DNA from 3 places in the Tomitella gaofuii genome. Region 2 is predicted to be linked to each of the others. Evidence: predicted binding sites of a transcription regulator. Region 2 holds the regulator's gene; each other region holds the start of a gene.
The links. Region 2 encodes LexA, which represses DNA repair genes until DNA is damaged. Its sites were predicted from a motif close to CGAACANNTGTTCG; they were not measured.
Positions count from the first base shown of each region.

Region 1: the regulator LexA is predicted to act here: its motif matches at 4,380-4,393, upstream of H4F70_RS07295 (DUF222 domain-containing protein).
Region 3: the regulator LexA is predicted to act here: its motif matches at 3,090-3,103, upstream of H4F70_RS13615 (SAV_6107 family HEPN domain-containing protein).

Region 1 covers NZ_CP059900.1:1,557,797-1,564,393, reverse strand. The annotation lists gene H4F70_RS07315 (citrate synthase 2) at 1-504, shown strand, start outside; gene serC (phosphoserine transaminase) at 549-1,673, shown strand; gene sepH (septation protein SepH) at 1,941-2,990, shown strand; gene H4F70_RS07300 (acyl-CoA dehydrogenase family protein) at 3,126-4,274, opposite strand; gene H4F70_RS07295 (DUF222 domain-containing protein) at 4,462-5,502, shown strand; gene H4F70_RS07290 (HNH endonuclease signature motif containing protein) at 5,499-6,086, shown strand; gene H4F70_RS07285 (DUF2537 domain-containing protein) at 6,196-6,495, opposite strand; gene H4F70_RS07280 (TrmH family RNA methyltransferase) at 6,543-6,597, opposite strand, start outside.
Region 2 covers NZ_CP059900.1:2,578,027-2,584,623, forward strand. The annotation lists gene hrpA (ATP-dependent RNA helicase HrpA) at 1-2,471, shown strand, start outside; gene nrdR (transcriptional regulator NrdR) at 2,488-2,979, opposite strand; gene H4F70_RS11995 (LysM peptidoglycan-binding domain-containing protein) at 3,171-3,671, opposite strand; gene lexA (transcriptional repressor LexA) at 4,255-4,965, shown strand; gene H4F70_RS12005 (acyl-CoA thioesterase) at 4,970-5,506, shown strand; gene hflX (GTPase HflX) at 5,702-6,597, opposite strand, start outside.
Region 3 covers NZ_CP059900.1:2,944,044-2,950,640, forward strand. The annotation lists gene rsmH (16S rRNA (cytosine(1402)-N(4))-methyltransferase RsmH) at 1-551, opposite strand, end outside; gene mraZ (division/cell wall cluster transcriptional repressor MraZ) at 760-1,191, opposite strand; gene H4F70_RS13610 (DUF3040 domain-containing protein) at 1,733-2,182, opposite strand; gene H4F70_RS13615 (SAV_6107 family HEPN domain-containing protein) at 2,369-2,815, opposite strand; gene H4F70_RS13620 (GNAT family N-acetyltransferase) at 3,166-3,798, shown strand; gene H4F70_RS13625 (phytoene desaturase family protein) at 3,821-5,485, shown strand; gene H4F70_RS13630 (LppM family (lipo)protein) at 5,635-6,393, shown strand; gene metF (methylenetetrahydrofolate reductase [NAD(P)H]) at 6,413-6,597, opposite strand, start outside.

The DNA of each region.
Region 1 (6,597 bases), 1.0 Mb from region 2:
GGCCCGCTGCACGGCGGCGCACCGGCCCGGGTGCTGCCGATGATCGAGGAGACGGAACGCTCCGACGACCCCCGCGGTCTCGTCAAGGGAATTCTGGACCGCGGCGAACGCCTGATGGGGTTCGGCCACCGCGTATACCGGGCCGAGGACCCGCGCGCCCGCGTCCTGCGAGCCACCGCCAAGGAACTCGACGCGCCGCGCTACGAGGCCGCGGCGGCGCTGGAGCAGGCTGCCCTGGCCGAGCTACGGGAGCGCCGCCCGGACCGCGCCATCGCCACCAACGTGGAGTTCTGGGCCGCGGTGATGCTCGACTTCGCAGAGGTCCCGCCGCAGATGATGCCCGCCATGTTCACCTGCGCGCGCACGGCCGGCTGGTGTGCGCACATCATGGAGCAGAAGCGGCTGGGCAAGCTGGTCCGGCCGTCGGCTCTGTACGTGGGCCCCGGCCCCCGCGAGCCGGAGTCCGTCGACGGCTGGAGCGAGGTGTTCGGGAGCGCGGGCTAAACTCGGTCCCCGTACGGACCCCGACGACGAGGATGCTGCGACTCATGGCCGACCCCACCGCACTGATCATTCCGGACGATCTCACGCCTGCAGACGGCCGATTCGGCTGCGGGCCGTCCAAGGTCCGCCCGGAACAGCTGCACACGCTGGTCGAGGTAGGCGCCTCGGTCATGGGCACCAGCCACCGCAAGTCCCCCGTCAAGGACGTCGTCGCCCGCATCCGCAATGGGCTGCGTGAGCTGTTCTCGCTGCCCGACGGCTACGAGGTGGTCCTCGGCAACGGCGGCTCCACCGCGTTCTGGGACGCCGCGGCCTTCGGACTGATCCGCGAGCGCTCACTGCACCTGAGCTACGGCGAGTTCAGCTCCAAGTTCGCCAAGGTGGCCGCCGGCAACCCGTTCATCGGCGACCCGATCGTGGTCGAAGCGGACTTCGGATCGGCGCCGGTTCCCGCCGCCGATCCGTCGGCAGACCTGATCGCTTGGGCGCACAACGAGACCTCCACCGGCGTGGCGGTGCCGGTCCGGCGCCCGGAGGGGGCGGGCGACGCGCTCGTCGCCATCGACGCGACCTCCGGCGCCGGCGGCCTCCCCGTCGACATCACCCAGGCCGACGTCTACTACTTCGCACCGCAGAAGTCGTTCGCCGCGGACGGTGGGCTGTGGATCGCGATCATGAGCCCCGCCGCCCTCGCCCGCGTCGAGGAGATCAAGGCGTCCGGCCGCTGGACGCCCGAGTTCCTGTCGCTCCCGGTGGCCGTGGACAACAGCCGCAAGGACCAGACGTACAACACGCCGGCCCTGGCGACATTGCTGCTTCTGGCAGACCAGATCGAGTGGATGAACGCCGGCGGCGGGCTCGCCTGGACGGCGGCGCGGACCGCGGATTCGTCGTCGCGCCTGTACTCGTGGGCCGAGGCCAGCGCGTTCGCGACGCCGTACGTCACCGACAAGGCCCTGCGGTCGCAGGTCGTGGGCACCATCGACTTCAACGACGACGTCGACGCCGCCACCGTGGCGAAGGTGCTGCGCGCCAACGGGATCGTCGACACCGAGTCGTACCGCAAGTTGGGGCGCAACCAGCTCCGCATCGGCATGTTCCCGGCCATCGACCCCGACGACGTCACGCGGCTGACGCAGTGCATCGACTGGGTCGCCGAACGCCTCTGACACACCGGACGGCCCGGGCGACGCGCACGATCGCGCCTCGCCCGGGCCGTTCTCCGCACACCGAGCGGCCCGCGGACATCATCCGCCCCACCACACGCATCCACCTCACCACGCACATTCGTCCCGCATGCCGCATTCGGGTACGTTGGATACTCCAATAACTTGCGCCGCAAGCAAAGGCAAGGACCCCGGCGCGTGTCCTCCCCGCGCAGCGGTCTCGACTCGGTTACGCTCGCCCTACCGGAAGCTGCCACAGGAGGTCTACGCGTGCGAGAACTTCAAGTGATCGGCATGGATGCGGGCGGCAAGAACGTCCTCCTCCAGGTGAAGGGCTCCGAGGACCGCTTCTCCGTCCCCGCGGACGACCGCCTCCGCGCCGCCGCCCGCGGCGATCTCAGCCGCCTGGGCCAGATCGAGGTGGAATCGAGCAGCCAGTTGCGCCCACGTGAGATCCAGGCGCGCGTCCGGGCGGGCGCGTCGGTGGCGGAGGTGGCGGAACTCGCCAGCATCCCGGAATCCCGCGTCGAGCGCTTCGCGCATCCGGTGCTGCTCGAACGCGGCAATGCCGCGGACATGGGCCGCAAGGGGCACCCGGTACGGTCCGACGGCCCCGCCGTCCAGACCCTCGACGAGATCGTCGCCATCGTCTTTCGCGCCCGCGGGCTGGATCCTGAGTCCGGCGAATGGGACGCCTGGCGCACGGTGGACGGTGAATGGGTAGTGCAACTGTCGTGGTGGGCGGGCAAGTCCCGCAATGCCGCGCACTGGCGCCTGTACAAGGACGGCCTCACCGGCACGCTCAATGCTCTCGACGATGCCGCGACCGAACTGCTGGACCCCGACGTGAACCGCCCGCTGCGCCCCATCGCCGCGGTACCAGAGCCCCCGAGCGCGTCGCACGTCGGAATCCACGGCCCCGAGGTCGCTGCGCCGGCACACGCCCCGGATACGACGCCGGAGGCCGAGCCCGCCCCTTCCGAGCCCGCCTCGTCCCCGGACGACGCCGTCGCCGTCGAGGCCGTTGCGGGCGGCGCCGACGCGCCGGAGGACGGCCCCGGCGCCGCGCCCGGCACTGGGCAGGGGCAGGGCACCGAGCACGACCACGGGGGCGCGGAGCGCTCGTCCCGCCCCACCGCCGAGCAGGCCGGCGACCGCGAGGCCCGGGCCGAATCCGGTCCCCCCATCGACGAGGAACCCGAGGACGCGCTCATCCCGCACCCGAGCCCGCACACGCGCGGCAAGGCACGCAAGCACAAGCCGACGATGCCCTCCTGGGAGGACGTCCTGCTCGGCGTCCGCAGCAACGCCAACGGCTGAGAACACCGACCGCGGCCGGCACCCTGCGGGCCGGCCGTCGGGATCCGCCGGCACAGCATCCGGCCTCCGGTACCGAGGTGGTGTCCGGTATCGGAGGCCGGAGTCAATCCCCGGGATCCACGCGCCGCGGCAGGGTCAGACGTCGAGCGACCTACCGATGATCTCCTTCATGATCTCACTGGTTCCGCCGTAGATCCGGGTCACCCGCGCGTCGGCGTAGGCACGGGCGATCGGGTACTCCAGCATGAACCCGTACCCGCCGAACAGCTGCAGGCAGCGGTCCACCGTGCGCCCCTGCAGCTCGGTGCACCACAGCTTTGCCATGGAGGCGTCCACCGCGCTCAGCTCCTCCGCATTGAGCGACAGCACCGCCTGGTCCACATAGTGCTGCGCCACCTCGACCTCGGTGGCGATCTCCGCCAAGGCATGCCGCGTCGTCGGCAAGGAGCCCACCGAGTTGCCGAACACCTTGCGCTCACGGACGTAGTCCGTGGTCCAGTCGAACGCCGCACGGGCCGCTGCGACCCCCGCGACGCCGATCGACAGCCGCTCCTGCGGGAGGTTCTGCATGAGGTAGGCGAATCCCTTGCCTTCCTCGCCCAGCAGGTTCGACGCGGGTACCCGCACGTCGTCGAAGAACAGCTCCGCGGTGTCCTGCGAATGCAGGCCGAGCTTGGCCAGGTTGCGGCCCCGCTCGAAGCCCGCCATCCCGCGCTCGACCACGATGAGGCTGAGCCCCTTGTGCTTCTGGCTCGGGTCCGTCTTGGCCGCGACGATCACCAGATCCGAGTTGATGCCGTTGGTGATGAAGGTCTTCGAGCCGTTGAGCACGTACTCGTCGCCGTCACGGATGGCCGTGGTCGCGATGTTCGCGAGGTCCGAGCCCACACCCGGCTCCGTCATCGCGATGGCGGTGATGGTCTCTCCCGCGGCGATCCCGGGCAGCCAGCGCTGCTTCTGCTCGTCGTCGGTCAGTGAGAGCAGGTATGGGAGGCAGATGTCGTTGTGCAGCGTGAGCCCCAGGCCGGCGGCACCTGCGCCCGCGAAGGCGAACTCCTCGCCGATGATCATGTTGAAACGGAAATCGGGCACTCCCCCGCCGCCGAACTCCTCCGGCACGGCCATACCGAGGAACCCTGCGGCGCCCGCTTCGGTGAACAGCGAGCGCGGCACGATCTGGGCCGACTCCCACTCGTCTATCCGGTCCGCGACGTTGCGGGAGATGAATGTGCGCACGCTGTCGCGGAACGCATCGTGATCAGTATCGAAAATTGTCCGGCGCATACCCGGTGAGGTTAGTCGCAAGACCCCGCGCTCCGCAGCAGCGGCACCAGGCTCGACGGGTGCCGCCACCGCCCCGATGGGAATATCTGTTCTATGGTTTACGCACGAACCTTTGTTCGGGTACTGTAATGTGCGAGCCGAGGGGGGCGGTATGGAACGGTTTACGGGGGACTCTGCCGGCGGCGGGATGACAGCCGGCCTGTGGCGGCGCGCGGACGCGGATCTGCTCGGATCGATCGTGGACGACGCACAGGCGATGCACCGTGCCGAGATCTCTTCGTTGTGCAAGATCGCCGAGCTCGCGACGCGCGACTCCGCCCAGGGGCGGTTCACCAACATCGTCGATCATCTGACGTCCCACAGCACGCTCACGATCGCGAAGGCCCGCGCCGTGGTCACCTTCGCCATGCGCATGAACGAGCGCCCGCGGATCTTCGCCGCGGTACGCGGCGGCGAGATCACGAAGAACGCCGCGACGATGATCGTGAAGTTCCTCGACGATCCGCCGAAGGCGATGCCTGCGGACGCTATCGACCGTACGGAGAACGTGCTCATCGGTTACGCGCGCAACGCCGGCCACAACAGGCTCGCCGCGATGATCGATGGCATCCGTGATCACTACACCGCAGTACCTCAGGGCAAGAACCCGGATGGGAACGGTGCTGGGGGATCCGGGGACGGTGATTCCGAAGGCGGTGATACCGGCGGCGACCGCGCGACCCCGGCGGGCCCGTCATACGGCCAGGTCCGGCCGGAGAGCCGGGGCGCTGACGACACCGAACGCAACACCTTTTTCGTTTCACGCACGCTCGGCAACCGGTACGCAGTGCGCGGGGATCTGGATTCCGAAACAGGTGAGCGCCTGGTCACGGCACTCTCGCCGTTGTCGGCTCCGCGGCCGGAGCCGGACGGCACGCGCGACCGCCGCACGGCCGCCAAGCGCCGTGCCGATGGTCTCGCCGAGTTCCTGCGTCGCCACTCCCAGTGCGACGGGGCCGCGGCGGGCTCGCCGGCGCCCGAAGACTCCCCACGCACCCGCATCGCCTCGGAGACGACGTGGACTCCGGCGCGGGCCGGACACGCCGCTGCGGTGCCCCCACCACCCCCGGAGGGAGCCGCGGCGCCGGCCCACGCCGCAGCACCGGCCGGGCGGGTACACCCGGGTGCGGGCAACCCTCGGCCGCGTCCCATGACCTGGGCGGCGGCGCAGGCACCGGCACGACATTGAGCCTGCACATCGGTCTGCGCGACCTGGCCGACACCGACGACGACGCGGCCGCCCGGGCCGGGTTCATCGCCGAGGGGCGGTTCGAGGAGGTGTTCGACAACCTTCCGCACGGCATGACCGACTGGTTCGCCAACGTGACGGTCGGCGCGGCGCGACGCCTCGCGTGCGACGCGGCGATCACGCCGATCGGCGTGGACGGCCGGGGCATGCCGCTCAACGTGGGGCGCACCCGGAGGCTGGCCAGCCGGGCCCAGCGCCGCGCACTGGCGGCGCGCGACCATGGGTGCGCATTCCCCCGGTGCGACCGACCGCCCGCATGGTGCGTCGCCCACCACGTGTGGCATTGGGCGGACGGCGGTCCCACAGACCTGGACAACCTGGTCAACTTGTGTACGGAACACCACCGGGCCGTCCACCATCACGGGTGGACCGTCGTGATCGACGGGAACGACGGGCTGCCGCGGTTCCTGCCACCGGCACACGGCCGGTCGCCATCCCAGTGGGTGGGCCCCGACGGCAAGGCGCTCGGGCCGCCGCGCGCCGCAGAGCACTCATCGCACCGACCGCGGACCACCGTCACCTGAGGCCGGCTCCTCACAACGGCGGGGTGCCGCCGCGACGGCGCGCGTCCGCACACCATTGCAGGTGGCAGGCCAGGGCTGTTGCGGGGTCAGGGCTGTTGCGCGGCCAGAACTACAGTGCGAGCACGGCCAGCGCAGCCCACCCGAGGATAGCCCCCGGCACGACGCCCCACACGATCCAGCGCACCGTCGTGGCATGCCGCCACCGACGGACGGCGGGGGCCGCCGCGCCCACCACCACGACGTTGACGGCGATCGCCAGCCACGAGGACACGGCGCTCAACCCCAGGCCGACGACGGCGACGAACACCGCGGTCCAGGCGGCCATCATGGTCGAGGCCACCATCCCGGCGGCCGGATACCGCGCCGCCGCCTCCGTGCCGACCCGCCAATCCGCCGAGCCGCGATGCACCGATGCACCCCGCGGACGTTCGTGGACCAACTCCCCCGGCGTCCCCGTCACCTCGCGTCGGCCATCTGCATGCTCCGCAGGCGCTCGTAGAACGCGACCGCC
Region 2 (6,597 bases):
CCGGCCGGTCGCTCGCGCGGCTGCCGGTGGACCCGCGGATGGGCCGCATGCTGCTCGAGGCGCAGCGCACAGGGTGCCTGCGTGAACTGCTGATCATCGTCTCCGCCATCTCGATGCAGGACGTGCGTGAGCGGCCCGCCGACCACCAGCAGGACGCCGACGCCCGGCACGCCAGGTTCGCCGTGAAGGGGTCGGACTTCCTGGCCCGGCTGCGGCTCTGGGACTACCTGCGCGAGCAGCGCAATGCGCTGGGCTCGAGCGCGTACCGCAGGATGTGCAAGGCGGAGTACCTGCACTTCATGCGCATCCGGGAGTGGCAGGACCTGCACGGGCAGTTGCGGCAGATCGCGCGCGAGATGGGCTGGCAGGCCAACGATGCGCCGGCGTCCGAAGACACGATCCACCAGGCGCTGCTGTCCGGCCTGCTGTCGCACATCGGCGCCCGCGACGGCGACAAGCGCGACTACCTGGGGGCCCGCGGCGCCCGGTTCGCCATCTTCCCCGGGTCGAGCCTGTTCAAGGGCCAACCGCGGTGGGTGATGGCCGGAGAACTCGTCGAGACCTCCCGGCTGTGGGCGCGCGAGGTGGCCCGCATCGAGCCCGAATGGGTGGAGAAGCTCGCGCCGGACCTTGTCAAGCATTCCTACTCCGAGCCGCACTGGTCGATCAAGCATGCCGCGCCGATGGCCTACGAGAAGGTGACGCTCTACGGCGTCCCGCTCATCGCGCGGCGGCTCGCACCGTACGGCCGGGTGGACCGGGAGGCTTCGCGCGACCTGTTCATCCGCCACGCGCTGGTGCAGGGAGAGTGGCGGTCCGACCACGCCTTCCTCACGCACAACCGATCGCTGCTCGAGGACGCGCTCGACCTGGAGGACCGGGCCCGCCGGCGCGACATCGTCGTCCGCGACGACGACCTGTTCGACTTCTACGACCGACGCCTGCCCGCCGACATCGTCTCCGGCCGCCATTTCGACTCCTGGTGGAAGAAGGCGCGGCGCACCGACCCGGCGCTCCTCGACTTCACCGCGGACACCGTCACCAACGACGACGCCGATACCGTCGCAGGCGCCGACTATCCCGACGCCTGGCTGCAGGGCGGAGTGCGCCTCGAGTTGGACTACCGATTCGAACCCGGCCACCCGGAGGACGGCGTGACCGTGCGGGTTCCCGTGGAGCTTCTCCCGCAGGTGCGCACGGCCGGGTTCGACTGGCTCGTGCCCGGCATGCGCGAGGAACTCGCCACCACACTCATCCGCTCACTGCCCAAACAGCTGCGGCGCGCGGTGGTCCCCGCACCCGACTTCGCCGCGGCGGCGCTCGCGCGCGTGCAGCCCCGATCGGAGCCCCTGGTCAATGCGCTGGCACGGGAACTCTCTCGACTCGGTTCGTGCCGTATCGCGCCGGAGGACTTCCGCAGCGCCGCGTTGCCCGACCATCTGCGCGTCACATTCGCGGCGGTCGACCGGCGCGGCCGTGAGCTCGGCCGCTCCAAGGACCTCACCGAGCTGCGGACCCGGCTGGCGCGCCACATCAGCGACACCGCTGTGCGCGACGGCCAGGAACACGCGCGGCCGGCCGCGACGGTGTGGACGTCCGAAACGCTCGGCGACGTGCCCGAACAGGTGACAAGCGAGGTGGCGGGCCAGAAGGTGGTGGGGTTCCCGACGCTGAGTGTCCGGGAACCGGCGACTCCGGCAGGTCCGGCTGCAGTGGCGGTCACGGTGGTGTCGACGCGCGCGGAACAGTCCGCCGCGATGCGCACCGGTACGCGTCGACTGCTGCTCAATGCGGTTCCGGGAGTGGGCAAGCGCCTGCTCTCGATCTTGTCGACGGCGGACCGCCTCGTCGCCGGGCAGTACCCGTTCGGCGGGCTCGACGGGCTCGTCGCCGACGTGCACGAGTGCGCCGTCGACGAGGCGATGATGCGGGCGGGCGGGCCCGTGCGTGATCCGGATGCGTTCGAGCGCTTGAAGAGCGCGGTCGGCCCCGCTGCGCGTGCCGCAGAGCCGGCCATCGTCACTGCCGCCGTGGAGATCGTCCGTCGCCGGGACGAGCTGCAGGTGAGGCTCGGCGAGGCGGCCGCGTCGACGGCGGTGTCCGAATCGACGGTGGACGACGTCCGCCAGCAGCTCGCCGACCTGGTCCGGCCCGGCTTCCTGCTGGAGGCGGGCAGTGCTCGTGCCGCCCAGATCCCGCGGTACCTGCGCGCGGCGACCCTGCGTCTCGAATCCGCACCGACCTCCGGACCGCGCGAACACCAGGGCATGGATACGCTGGATCGCGTGTACGGGGCGCTGGAACGCTATCTTGCACACTGCCCGCCGGGCTCCGCCGAGTCGCCCGCCGTCCAGGAAGTGTTCTGGATGATCGAGGAACTGCGTGTGGGACTCTTCGCGCAGAAACTGGGGACCGCTCGGCAGGTCAGCGAGAAGCGCATCCTGCGCGCCATCGACACGCTCCCCCGCTGACGACGCGCTGATCGCGTCACCGTGCGGGCGCGGGTTCCTCCGATGCGGCCCCGTCGGCCCCTTCGCGGTGCAGCCGCAGCTCTTCTATCGCGGTTTCGAAGTCCTCGGCCGAGCTGAACGAGCGGTAGACCGAGGCGAACCTGAGGTATGCGACCTCGTCGAGGTCACGCAAAGGGCCCAGGATGGCCAAGCCGACCTCCTGGCTCGGGACCTCCGGGGAACCGGTGGCGCGGATGGTCTCTTCCACCGTCTGCGCAAGCAGGTGCAGAGCGTCATCGTCCACGTGCCTGCCGCGGCAAGCGCTGCGGACGCCCCGTACCACCTTGGCCCGGCTGAACGGCTCCTTGACCCCGCTGCGCTTGACCACGTAGAGAACGGCGGTCTCCACCGTGGTGAACCGACGCCCGCAATCCTGGCACTGCCGCCGACGTCGGATCGCCTGTCCCTCGTCGGCTTCGCGCGAATCGACCACGCGGGACTCGGGGTTCCGGCAGAACGGACAGTGCATGGGGGCTCCTTCATCGCTGCTGCCCATGCGCGGCGCGGTCACACCGTCCCGGGGCCGTCCATCCTGGTGCGCGCGCATATCAGCTAGCGGTCACTTTCTCCACGCCGATGATACGGGAAAGCACGAAGGGGACCGACGCCACCGATCGTCCGGCCGCCACGATGCCGCAGGCCTCGCCGCCGCGCGGAGCGTCATCGTCCGTACGCCCACGGCACCACCAGACTCTGGCCGGCGTGGACGGCCGCACTGTCGAGCCCGTTGAGCGCGATGATGCGATCCACCATCTGACCGACAGGGACGTCGGGGGCCGCCTGCCGCGCAATCGAACTCAGCGTGTCACCGGACGAGACCTCGACAGTGTTCACATCGCCGGGCATCGTCGTGGCGCCGATCGACCGCACCTGCGCGGCAGCGAGAATGACGAGGGCGAGCAACACGGCGACCGCGACCGCCGCGACCAGCCCGCGCCTGTCGGCCACCCCCACTGCGGGGGCGTGCCCCGCCGTGGACATCCGCACGGCGCGCCGGGGAAGTACCGCCGGAGTCCCGGCGGGACGCCGCCAGACCTCCGACCTGTCGATCCCCCGCCGGCGGAGAGGCCGGCGAAGTTCATACGGTGCGCCCGCCACCTGTGCACGGGCCCCGCCCATCGTGCGCCCCGAAGCGCTCTGCCGCTCCACCACAGCGTTCATGCCAGCCTCCCGGTTCCGCCGCCGATGCGTCCGCACCGGCTTCTCCATGCCGCCGTCCCGGTCGCTCGTCTCCGCGCCCCACCGAAGCACCTTCGCGCGCCGGCGACGGTCATTAGTACATGTGTTCGCTCGCCTGTGCATGCTATCGCCCACTCATTCGATAGATCAAGGGTTCGACAGAATCCCGCTCGCGCAGCGCACGCGGGCTCGCCACGGCGCCCCGCCGAAGCAGGGGAAGGACCGCGCCGCGACGCGCGAGTCGGCCGGTTCGCGATTCCGTTCGATGTACACACGTTCGGGTTGTATCAACCCGAACCGACAAAACCACCCGCCCGTGCCCGCCACCTGCGCCGACCGCACCCTCGACCACCGCCGACGGACGCGGTCGGCACTGCGCGCCGCGCGAGACACACGTCGAACAGATGTTTGTCGATTCCGCCGATCGGCGCTACATTCGAATCACGCCGCAACCCCTGCGGGGAAGGGCTTCGCAAGGCACGGACGCCGCTGCGGGGGACGGGCCGGATCCCGAGCGGGGGCGCACCGGCGGATTGTCGCGATACAGCAGGGAGGACCAGGGCCGATGGCGAAGAAGGACTTCAATGTGGCACTGGACGGCGGGAGGCCGTCCATCGAGTCGCTCACCGACCGCCAGCGCAAGGTGCTCGAGGTGATCCAGACCTCGGTCCGCGAGCGCGGCTACCCGCCGAGCATCCGCGAGATCGGCGATTCGGTGGGGCTGGCCTCGACGTCGTCGGTAGCGCACCAGCTGCAGTCCCTGGAAAAGAAGGGGTTCCTGCGCCGGGACCCCAATCGTCCGCGCGCCGTGGACGTCCGCGGGGTCACGCCGCTCCGGTCGGCGGAGGATGCGCCGGAATCCGGCCCGGCGGCCGACGGCGCGGACGCGCCGCCGCGGCCCGAGCCCACCTTCGTACCGCTCGTGGGGCGGATCGCCGCCGGCGGCCCGATCCTCGCCGAGCAGAATCAGGAGGACGTCTTCCCGCTGCCCAAGGAGCTGGTGGGCAACGGCACGTTGTTCATGCTCAAGGTCGTGGGCGAGTCTATGGTGGACGCGGCGATCTGCGACGGCGACTGGGTGGTGGTGCGCCAGCAGAGCGTCGCCGACAACGGCGACATCGTCGCGGCGATGCTCGACGGCGAGGCCACCGTCAAGACCTTCAAGCGCGACGGCAAGAACATCTGGCTGATGCCGCACAACCCGCACTTCACCCCCATCCACGGCAACGACGCGACCATCCTCGGCAAGGTGGTCACCGTCATGCGGAAGGTGTGACGCTGTGACGAATTCCAGTGCGGCATCGCACGCGCCCCGGCCCGGTGGGTCGGTGGGCGCCGGGACGCCCGGCGCGGTCGCAGACGGCACCGGTTCCGGCGACTCGGCGGTGGACGTGATCGCGCGGGCGGCACGCGAGGGCCTGCCCACGGTGACGATCCGCCGCCAACTTCAGTGGCCGGACACCGACGCATCCGGACACCAGCACTTCTCCGTGGTGCGCCAGTGGGCTGAGGAGGCCGAGGGCGAGTTCCTCGAGTCCATCGCCCGGCCGGAACTACTCAAACACCTGCCGCGGGTGCGCTACGAGGCCGATTTCCGGCAGCGGATGTGGCTGCGCGAGAACCTCGAGGTGCGCTTCGCCGTCGTCGCCGTGGGCGCCTCGTCGGTCACCTACCGGTTCGCCATCATCGGCGCACGCGGAACGGCGGCCGACGGGACCATGATCGCCGTGCACACCGATGGCAGCGAGGGCGGCCCCGTGCCCTGGCCCGACGACCTGCGCGCCGCGTTCACCGGTTCCCTCCCCCCTGCGATCTGACAGCGCTGCGATCTGAACGCCGGATAGTCCGTCCCCCTGTCCAAACCGAGTCCGGGCGCGCCCGGCCTTCCGGACAGTGCCGCGCGCCCGGCTATCCCGCCAGCGCCGCGCGTGCGGCCTCCCGCGCTGCGGGCGCGCTCGGCGCCCAGGACCTCGACGCGTGAGCCGGTCTGGCGCGCGCAAAGGCCCCGCGCGCTAACCGCCCTGGGCGCCGTCCACGGTGTACGGCGCGAGGGCGGCGGCCAGCGCGCGGGGCACCTCCGCTCCGATCTCCGTGCCCTCGGCGCCGTGCCGCTCGGAGTCCACGGTGCCCTCGGCGTGGATGCGCGCCACGAGGTCCCCGCGCGAGTACGGCACGAGGACGTCGACGCGCACCCCCGGCCCCGGGAGCCGCTCGGTGAGGTGCGCCCGCAGCTCTGCGATGCCCTCCCCGGTGTGTGCGGAGACGAAGTGTGCGCCGTCGAGCACGCCGCGCAACCGCGTGAGTTCCACCGTGTCGGCCGCGTCGATCTTGTTCACCACCAGCAGCTCCGGCGGCGCGTCCGCGCCGGCCTCCCGCAGCACGTCGGCGATGACCTCGTTGACAGCCCGGATCTGCTCGAGCGGGAACTCGTCGGAGCCGTCCACGACGTGCATGAGCAGGTCCGCCCCCGCGACCTCCTCGAGCGTGGAGCGGAAGGCCTCCACCAACTGGGTGGGCAGGTGGCGCACGAAACCGACGGTGTCGGTGAGCACGGCCTCGCGTCCGTCGTCGAGCACGGTGCGCCGCGTCGTCGGGTCGAGCGTCGCGAACAGCGCGTTCTGCACGAGCACCCCGGCGCCGGTCAGCGCGTTGAGGATGCTCGACTTGCCCGCGTTGGTGTAGCCGACGATCGCCACCGACGGCACGCCGGTGGTGTGGCGGCGGTGGCGTTTGACGTCGCGGGCGTTCTTCATGTGGGCGATCTCGCGGCGCAGCTTCGCCATCCGCGAACGGATGCGCCGCCGGTCGGTCTCGATCTTCGTCTCGCCCGGGCCGCGCAGGCCCACGCCGCCGTTACTGCCCGCACGGCCGCCCGCCTGGCGCGACATCGACTCGCCCCAGCCGCGCA
Region 3 (6,597 bases), 370 kb from region 2:
GCGATCTTGGCCGCGAAACGCTCCTCGCCATACGTGCTGAGGACGCGGCGGAGGTCCGCGGCCGCATAGGTGTTGACGACCGTGGCGGCCGTGAGTTCGGCTGACGCATCCATGCGCATGTCCAGCGGCGCGTCGACCGAGTAGGCGAAACCCCGCTCGGACTCGTCGAGCTGCAGGGAGGACACGCCCAGGTCGAACAGGATGGCGTCGACGCCGCCACGCTCGGCGATGCCGACGGCGCCGAGCGCCTCCGCGATGCCGTCGTAGCGGGTGTGCACGGCGGTGAAGCGGCCGGCGAAGCCCGCGAGACGCCGCGAGGCCGTGTCGATCGCCTGCGTGTCGCGGTCCAGACCGATCACCCGCAGCCCGGGGAAATGTTCGAGGAAGAACGCGCTGTGTCCACCCATGCCCAGGGTGCAGTCGAGGAACACGGCCCCCTCGCCCGCCGTCTCGATCGGCGGCCCGAGCAGGTCGGCCGCACGGTGGAGCAGCACGGGGACGTGCCCGAACTCGCCGGACCGCCGCCGCACGCCGCCTGCTCCGTCGGTCATCGTCTGCTCCAGTGGTCGGTCACGTCGGTCTGCTGCCGGTCAATCTGTCCTGGTAATGACTGCTGTCCCGGTAAGGCTCGGAAAACGCAGCGGCGAATGTCCTGGGGTCTCCGGCCGACCGTGCCTGGCGTTGGGGAAGTACGTCAGGACCGTTCGGGCGGAGGCCTCGTGACATTCGCCGAGACCGCGTCGTGCGATCAGGCTGCGCTCAGAAGATGCTGCCGAGCGATTCATCGCGCGCCTGCGAGTAGCTCTCTTCGTTGGCCTCCAAGTAGTTCTGCCATGCCTCGGCGTCCCAGATCTCCAGGAACGTCACCGAGCCGATGACCACGCATTCACGCGAGAGATTCGCGTAACGGCGGTGGTCCGCCGACAGGGTGATCCGTCCCTGACCGTCCGGACGCTGCTCATCCGTTCCGGCAGCGAGCGCACGCACGAACGCCCTCGCCTCCGGGTTGGTCCGGGATGCGGAAGCCGCCCGGGTGGCCAACTCGAGGAACTCGTCCCGCGGATACACCGCAAGGCTGTGATCCTGGCCCTTCGAGACCATGAGACCTCCCGCCAGTGCGTCGCGGAACTTCGCCGGCAGCGTCAGCCGACCCTTCTCGTCGAGCTTGGGTGTGAAGGTTCCGAAGAACATCCGACACCTCCGACTCGACCGCCTCCCACATGTCCGAACCGGATTGCACCGGGCCCTCCGTGTGTGGAGACCGTTGGCGGATGCCTTGATGGCGACCCGTTGGCACCACAGTACCCCACTTCTCCCCACTTTCAACCCCAACTGCCGCCACGTTGCGCGACTCCGCATGAAATGCGCTGGTACAGACGCCATAGACGGTGGGGTGCGAGCCCTGGACACGCCCTCTCCGCCGGAGGAGCGAGGATCCACGCAGAACGCATATCCGCAGATGGATGAGATTTCGAGACCGAGGCAGCCGATCGGGTCACACCACCAGGGCACCCCGTGGGTCCCTGCCGCCACCGGGGTGGCGGAAAGTGGGGAACCACGGTGGGGCGGAGTGGAGGACCGCGGTGGGGCGGAGTGGAGGACGGAGCCGGGGCGCGGGGGGCGCGGGCGACGAGACCCTCCCGGGCCGGCCTACGAAAGACCACCCGGGCGCGGGGCCGTCGTCACGGCCCCGCGCCCGGGTGGTCGGTGTTGAAGTGTGCTGTTCGGCAGATCAGCCTTCGAAGCGCCGCCGGAAACGCTCCTCCATACGCTCGGTGAAGCTGCCCGCGGACTTGGGCTTGCTGAAGCGGCCCTTGAGCCCCTTGGCCCCTCCGCCCTTTCCGGAGCCGGCGCCGGCGCGGCCCGGCGCCGACGGGGAAGCCGGAACCTTGTCGCGCCCCCACGGCGTGCCGAGCATGAGCATCACCGCGCCCAAGAACATGACGACGAACCCGATGACAGCGAGAACGGGGAAGCCGCCGATGTGCAGTGCGCTGGTGGCGACCCCCACTATCAGGAGTGCAAGCCCGACCAGGGCGATGAACAACGCCTGAATACGCCGCTTGGCGTTGGGGGTGCCGAACCGGCGGCCCCGGACCTGCGAAGCGAACTTCGGGTCTTCCTCATACAGAGCATTCTCGATCTCGTCGAGCATCCGCTGCTCGTGCTCGGAGAGTGGCACGGCACCTCCCCCGGCTTCTCGTCATGACGTCCAGCTGCCGAACCGAACGCGCCAGCCCCCGTCCATTACGGGCGCCTAACACCGATAATACTGTTCGGCATCGGACCGTACCACCGAATACCCCACTCCCCGGATCGAATAAACCGTCGGCACCGCGCAGCACGTGCGCCACACGCCCCGGCAGGATCAGCCCGCCCGCAAAAGGGGGTGGCCGGCCGGGTGGTCCCCGCGGCCGGAACCAGGCTCCGCCGCGCCGCCCAGGTGCGACTCGACCACGTTGAGGAAGTCCCCGACAGCACCGGCCAGCGCATCCGCCGCCGGGCCGTCGACCCTGCTCGTGACCCCGGCCTCGACAGCCGCACGCGTGGACGAGAACTGCGCGAAGTGGTCCGCCCACACCTTCCAGCCGGGGCCGACCGAGGCCAACCTCGCCCATGCGCTGCGCGATGCACCCCTGCGGGGCTGCGGCGGCGACGCGGCCAACACCGCGGCGGCACCGCGCACCGCCGCAACGTAGGCGGTGGCGAACCGCTCCGCCGGCCGGTCCACCGCACCGCACAAGGCCTCCGACAGGAGCGTATCGGCGCGGCCGAGCAGTGCGGCCGCATGTGGCGACCGCGGACGCGACGGCATGGATCCTCCACCCACACGCGGTGGCGGCATCCACTGCCCGTGGCCCTGCGTTCCCGCGGCCGCGCCTGCTGCACCCGTGCTCATCGTCCTCATCGCCTCTCCTCTTCCCGCTCGCACCCGCCCGCGATCCGACTCCGCAGTGCGGGCCCGACCCTGCGGTACCGTGCCTCCGTCAGGCCCACGCCCGGACTACACGGGCCCGGCCCGCCAGACCCGGCGGACCATACGCCCGGTACGACCCGCTTCCCTCGGGCCGCACCGGACGGTCCGGCATCGAACAACGGTTCGATGGTGGCAATGCTAAACAGACTCTCCGACAACTTTGTCTCCGCACAGAAAGTTCGCTGCTCATGAGCCTGCTCGTCTCCGAGATCCCGGCTCCGGTCCTGCGCGCACGCCTCTACGAGGCCCTCGAGATCTATGTGGCTGCGATGCACTACCCGCGCGGAGTCGAACACAGCCGCGCACCCATGTGGGCCGAGCACATGCTCCGGGACGGCTGGCGGGCGGTCGCGGCCTTCGAGATTCCGGACAACGGCCCCCGAGCGACTACGACGATGGACGATGTGGCCACGACGACGGACGATGCGACCGCGATCCCTGATGGGGCCAGGCTGGTCGGCATCGCTTACGGATACCACGGCGCCCCCGCGTACTGGTGGGACCGGCAGGTGCGTTCCGCGGTGCGCGACACCGCCGGGCCACCGGGCACCCGGCTGATGTCCGACTACTTCGAGCTCACCGAGATCCACGTCGCACCCTCCGCCCAGGGCAAGGGGATCGGCGCCGCGCTGCTGACACGGCTGCTTTCCGGCCTCACCGAATCACGGGTGCTGCTGTCGACACCCGAAGTGCCCGACGAGCGGAACCGCGCATGGCAGCTGTACCGGCGGATGGGGTTCGAGGACGTCCTGCGCCACTTCCGGTTCCTCGGCGATCGGCGCGATTTCGCCGTACTCGGTCGCACGCTGCCGCTGCCCTGACCCCGCCGGATACCCTGTCGGAGTGTTGGATGCGATCGTCGTCGGCAGCGGCCACAACGCCTTGGTCGCCGCCTGCTACCTCGCCCGGGAGAGCTGGGCCGTCGAGGTGCTCGAGCGGGACACGGTCCCCGGGGGCGCGGTGTCGACCGTCGAACGGTTCCCAGGCCACCGGGTGGACCGCGGTTCGTCCGCGCACCTGATGATCCGGCAGAGCGGGATCATCGAGGAGCTCGACCTTGCCGGCCACGGACTGACCTACATCGACTGCGACCCGTGGGCGTTCGCCCCGGGGCCACCGGAGTCGCCGGGGCGCCCGGGCATCGTGTTCCGCACCGACCTGGCCGCCACCTGCGCGTCCATCGCGGCGGCGTGCGGCAAGCGCGACGCCGACGCCTACCGGCGTTTCGTCACCGAGTGGACCCCGCTCGCCCGCAGCGTGATGCGCGCCTTCTCCCGCCCACCCGGCGTCGCCGGACTGTCCCGCGCGTTCGGTCCGCTGGGTATGCCCGCCTTCCTCGGCGGCGGGTTTCCGCCCACAGCCCTGGCGCGCAGGTTCCTGGGCACCGGCGATGCACTGCTCGACTACTACTTCGACGACGAGCCGCTCAAGGCCGCGCTCGCGTGGTTCGGGGCGCAGTCGGGTCCCCCGATGTCCGAGCCCGGCACCGCGCCGATGATCGGGTTCGCCGCTCTGATGCACCAGGCGCCGCCGGGGCGCGCAGTCGGCGGCAGCGGATCCTTGGCCACGGCGCTCGTCTCGCGCCTGCGGGCCGACCGGGGAACCGTGACGACGGGCGACGCCGTGACCGCGCTGCGCCGCACCGACGGCGGGTGGTCTGCCACCACCGAGCACGGGCGGACGGTGCGGGCCCGGACGGTGGTGGCCGGATGCCACATCCTCACCACCATCGGTCTGCTCGCGGACGGCGGCGCCGTCTCCGCCTCCGCCGCGACGGAGTTGCGTCGCGGCATCCGCGTAGGCCCGGGCATCGGCATGGCCGTCCGGCTGGCCACGGACGCGTTGCCCGCGTACCCGTCGGCGCCGGACTGCGGGCCCGGCCCCGGCGTGCACGCGGGCCTGCAATTGCTCGTCAGCGACAGGGCCCACCTGCGCACGGGGCATGCCGCCGCGCTCGCGGGCCGGCTCCCGCCGCGTCCCGCCGCCCTGTCGATGACATTCAGCGCGCTGGACAGGTCGCTGTGCCCGGACGGTGAACACCAGATGACGCTGTGGTCGCAGTGGCATCCGTACCGGATCGCCGACGGCACCCGCTGGGCGGACGTGGCCGAAACGGAGGCGGACAGGGTGGTCGACGAGATCGAGCGGTTCGCCCCCGGGACCCGCGAGACGGTGACGGCCCGCCACGTCCAATCGCCGGCCGGGCTCGAAAGCGAGCTGGGCCTGATCGGCGGCAACATCATGCACATCGAGATGTCGCTCGACCAGATGCTGGCCTTCCGTCCCACCGCGGAGCTCGCGGGCCAGCGGTTGAGCGGCCTCGCCGCCGACGCGGGCCGCGGGGATCCGCTCGCCGGGCTGTATCTGACCGGCGCATCGACGCACCCCGGCGGCGGCGTCAGCGGTTACAGTGGCCGCTCCGCCGCCCGGCTCGCGCTCCGGGATGCCCGCGCCGGGACGCTGCGCCGCCTGCTGCCGGCCGCGCGGAGCCGTGTGCGCCGCCGTTAGGCCCAGTGGCCGGACCATCACGATGTACGTGGTTATGGGCCCCGCGCGGGCCGCGCGGACCGCCCCCCAGCGGCGGCGCGGGACCCATGAGGCGACGCGGGGCGTGCCACTCCCACGTTCGCCGGGACGGACCTGGCACGATGACTTCCGTGCCCATCACAATCCGGCCAGTCCCGTCACGCATCCGCATCGCATCGCACACCGGTGCGGACTCGCCCGCCCCTCCCCTCGGCCCCCGTCCACGGCTGCCGCGCCGGTCGCGGCGCACCGTGTCCGGCGTGCTTCTGCTCGCGGTACTGCTGCCGCTGCTCAGCGGCTGCCTGCGCGTCCAGGTGACGATGGGCGTGTCGAAGAGCGACAGGGTGACCGGGCACATCGTCGCGGCGACCATTCCGAAGTCCGGCGACGACCGGGGCCCGCAACTGACGGTGCCGAAGGGCCTCGAAGACAAGATCCGCGTGCAGGACTACCGCCAGGACGGATATGTGGGCACCGAGGCCTACTTCCGCGACCTCACGTTCAGCGAAGCGCGCGATCTCGGCCGCATGATGCCGGACCACAGCAGGGACTTCGGCCTGACATTCACGCGGACGGGCGACACGGTGACCTTCGACGGCCGCGCCGACCTGTCCAACGTGCCCGAGGGCGCCGACGTGGAGGTCAGCATCAACTTCCCGACCCGCCCGGCCACCACCGACGGCACCCGCGACTCCGACACCGGCGTCACCTGGAAGCTGCCCACCGGCGAGCAGACCAGCATGCACGCCGTCGTCAACTACGAGGATCCGGCGTCGAAGGGACTGACGTTCTGGGTCGCCATCGTCTCCGTCGTCGCGCTGGCGGCCGCCGCCCTGGCCGGATACGTCGCGTGGCGCAGCCGGGACACCTCGCCCAAGCCCGGGCAGTGACCCGCCCTGCGGCGCGCGGTCAGCTCGCCGCGGGCGCCGCGACCAGCCCGAGGTTCTGCAGCACCTCGCGCGTGGCGCGCGAGAAGTTGAGCGTGATGAAGTGCAGCGCGGGGATCCCCTCCGCGATCAGCCGCTCGGCCATCCCGGTCGCGAACTCGATGCCCACCTCGCGCACGGCGGCGCGGTCCTCCTGCGGTCCCGTCC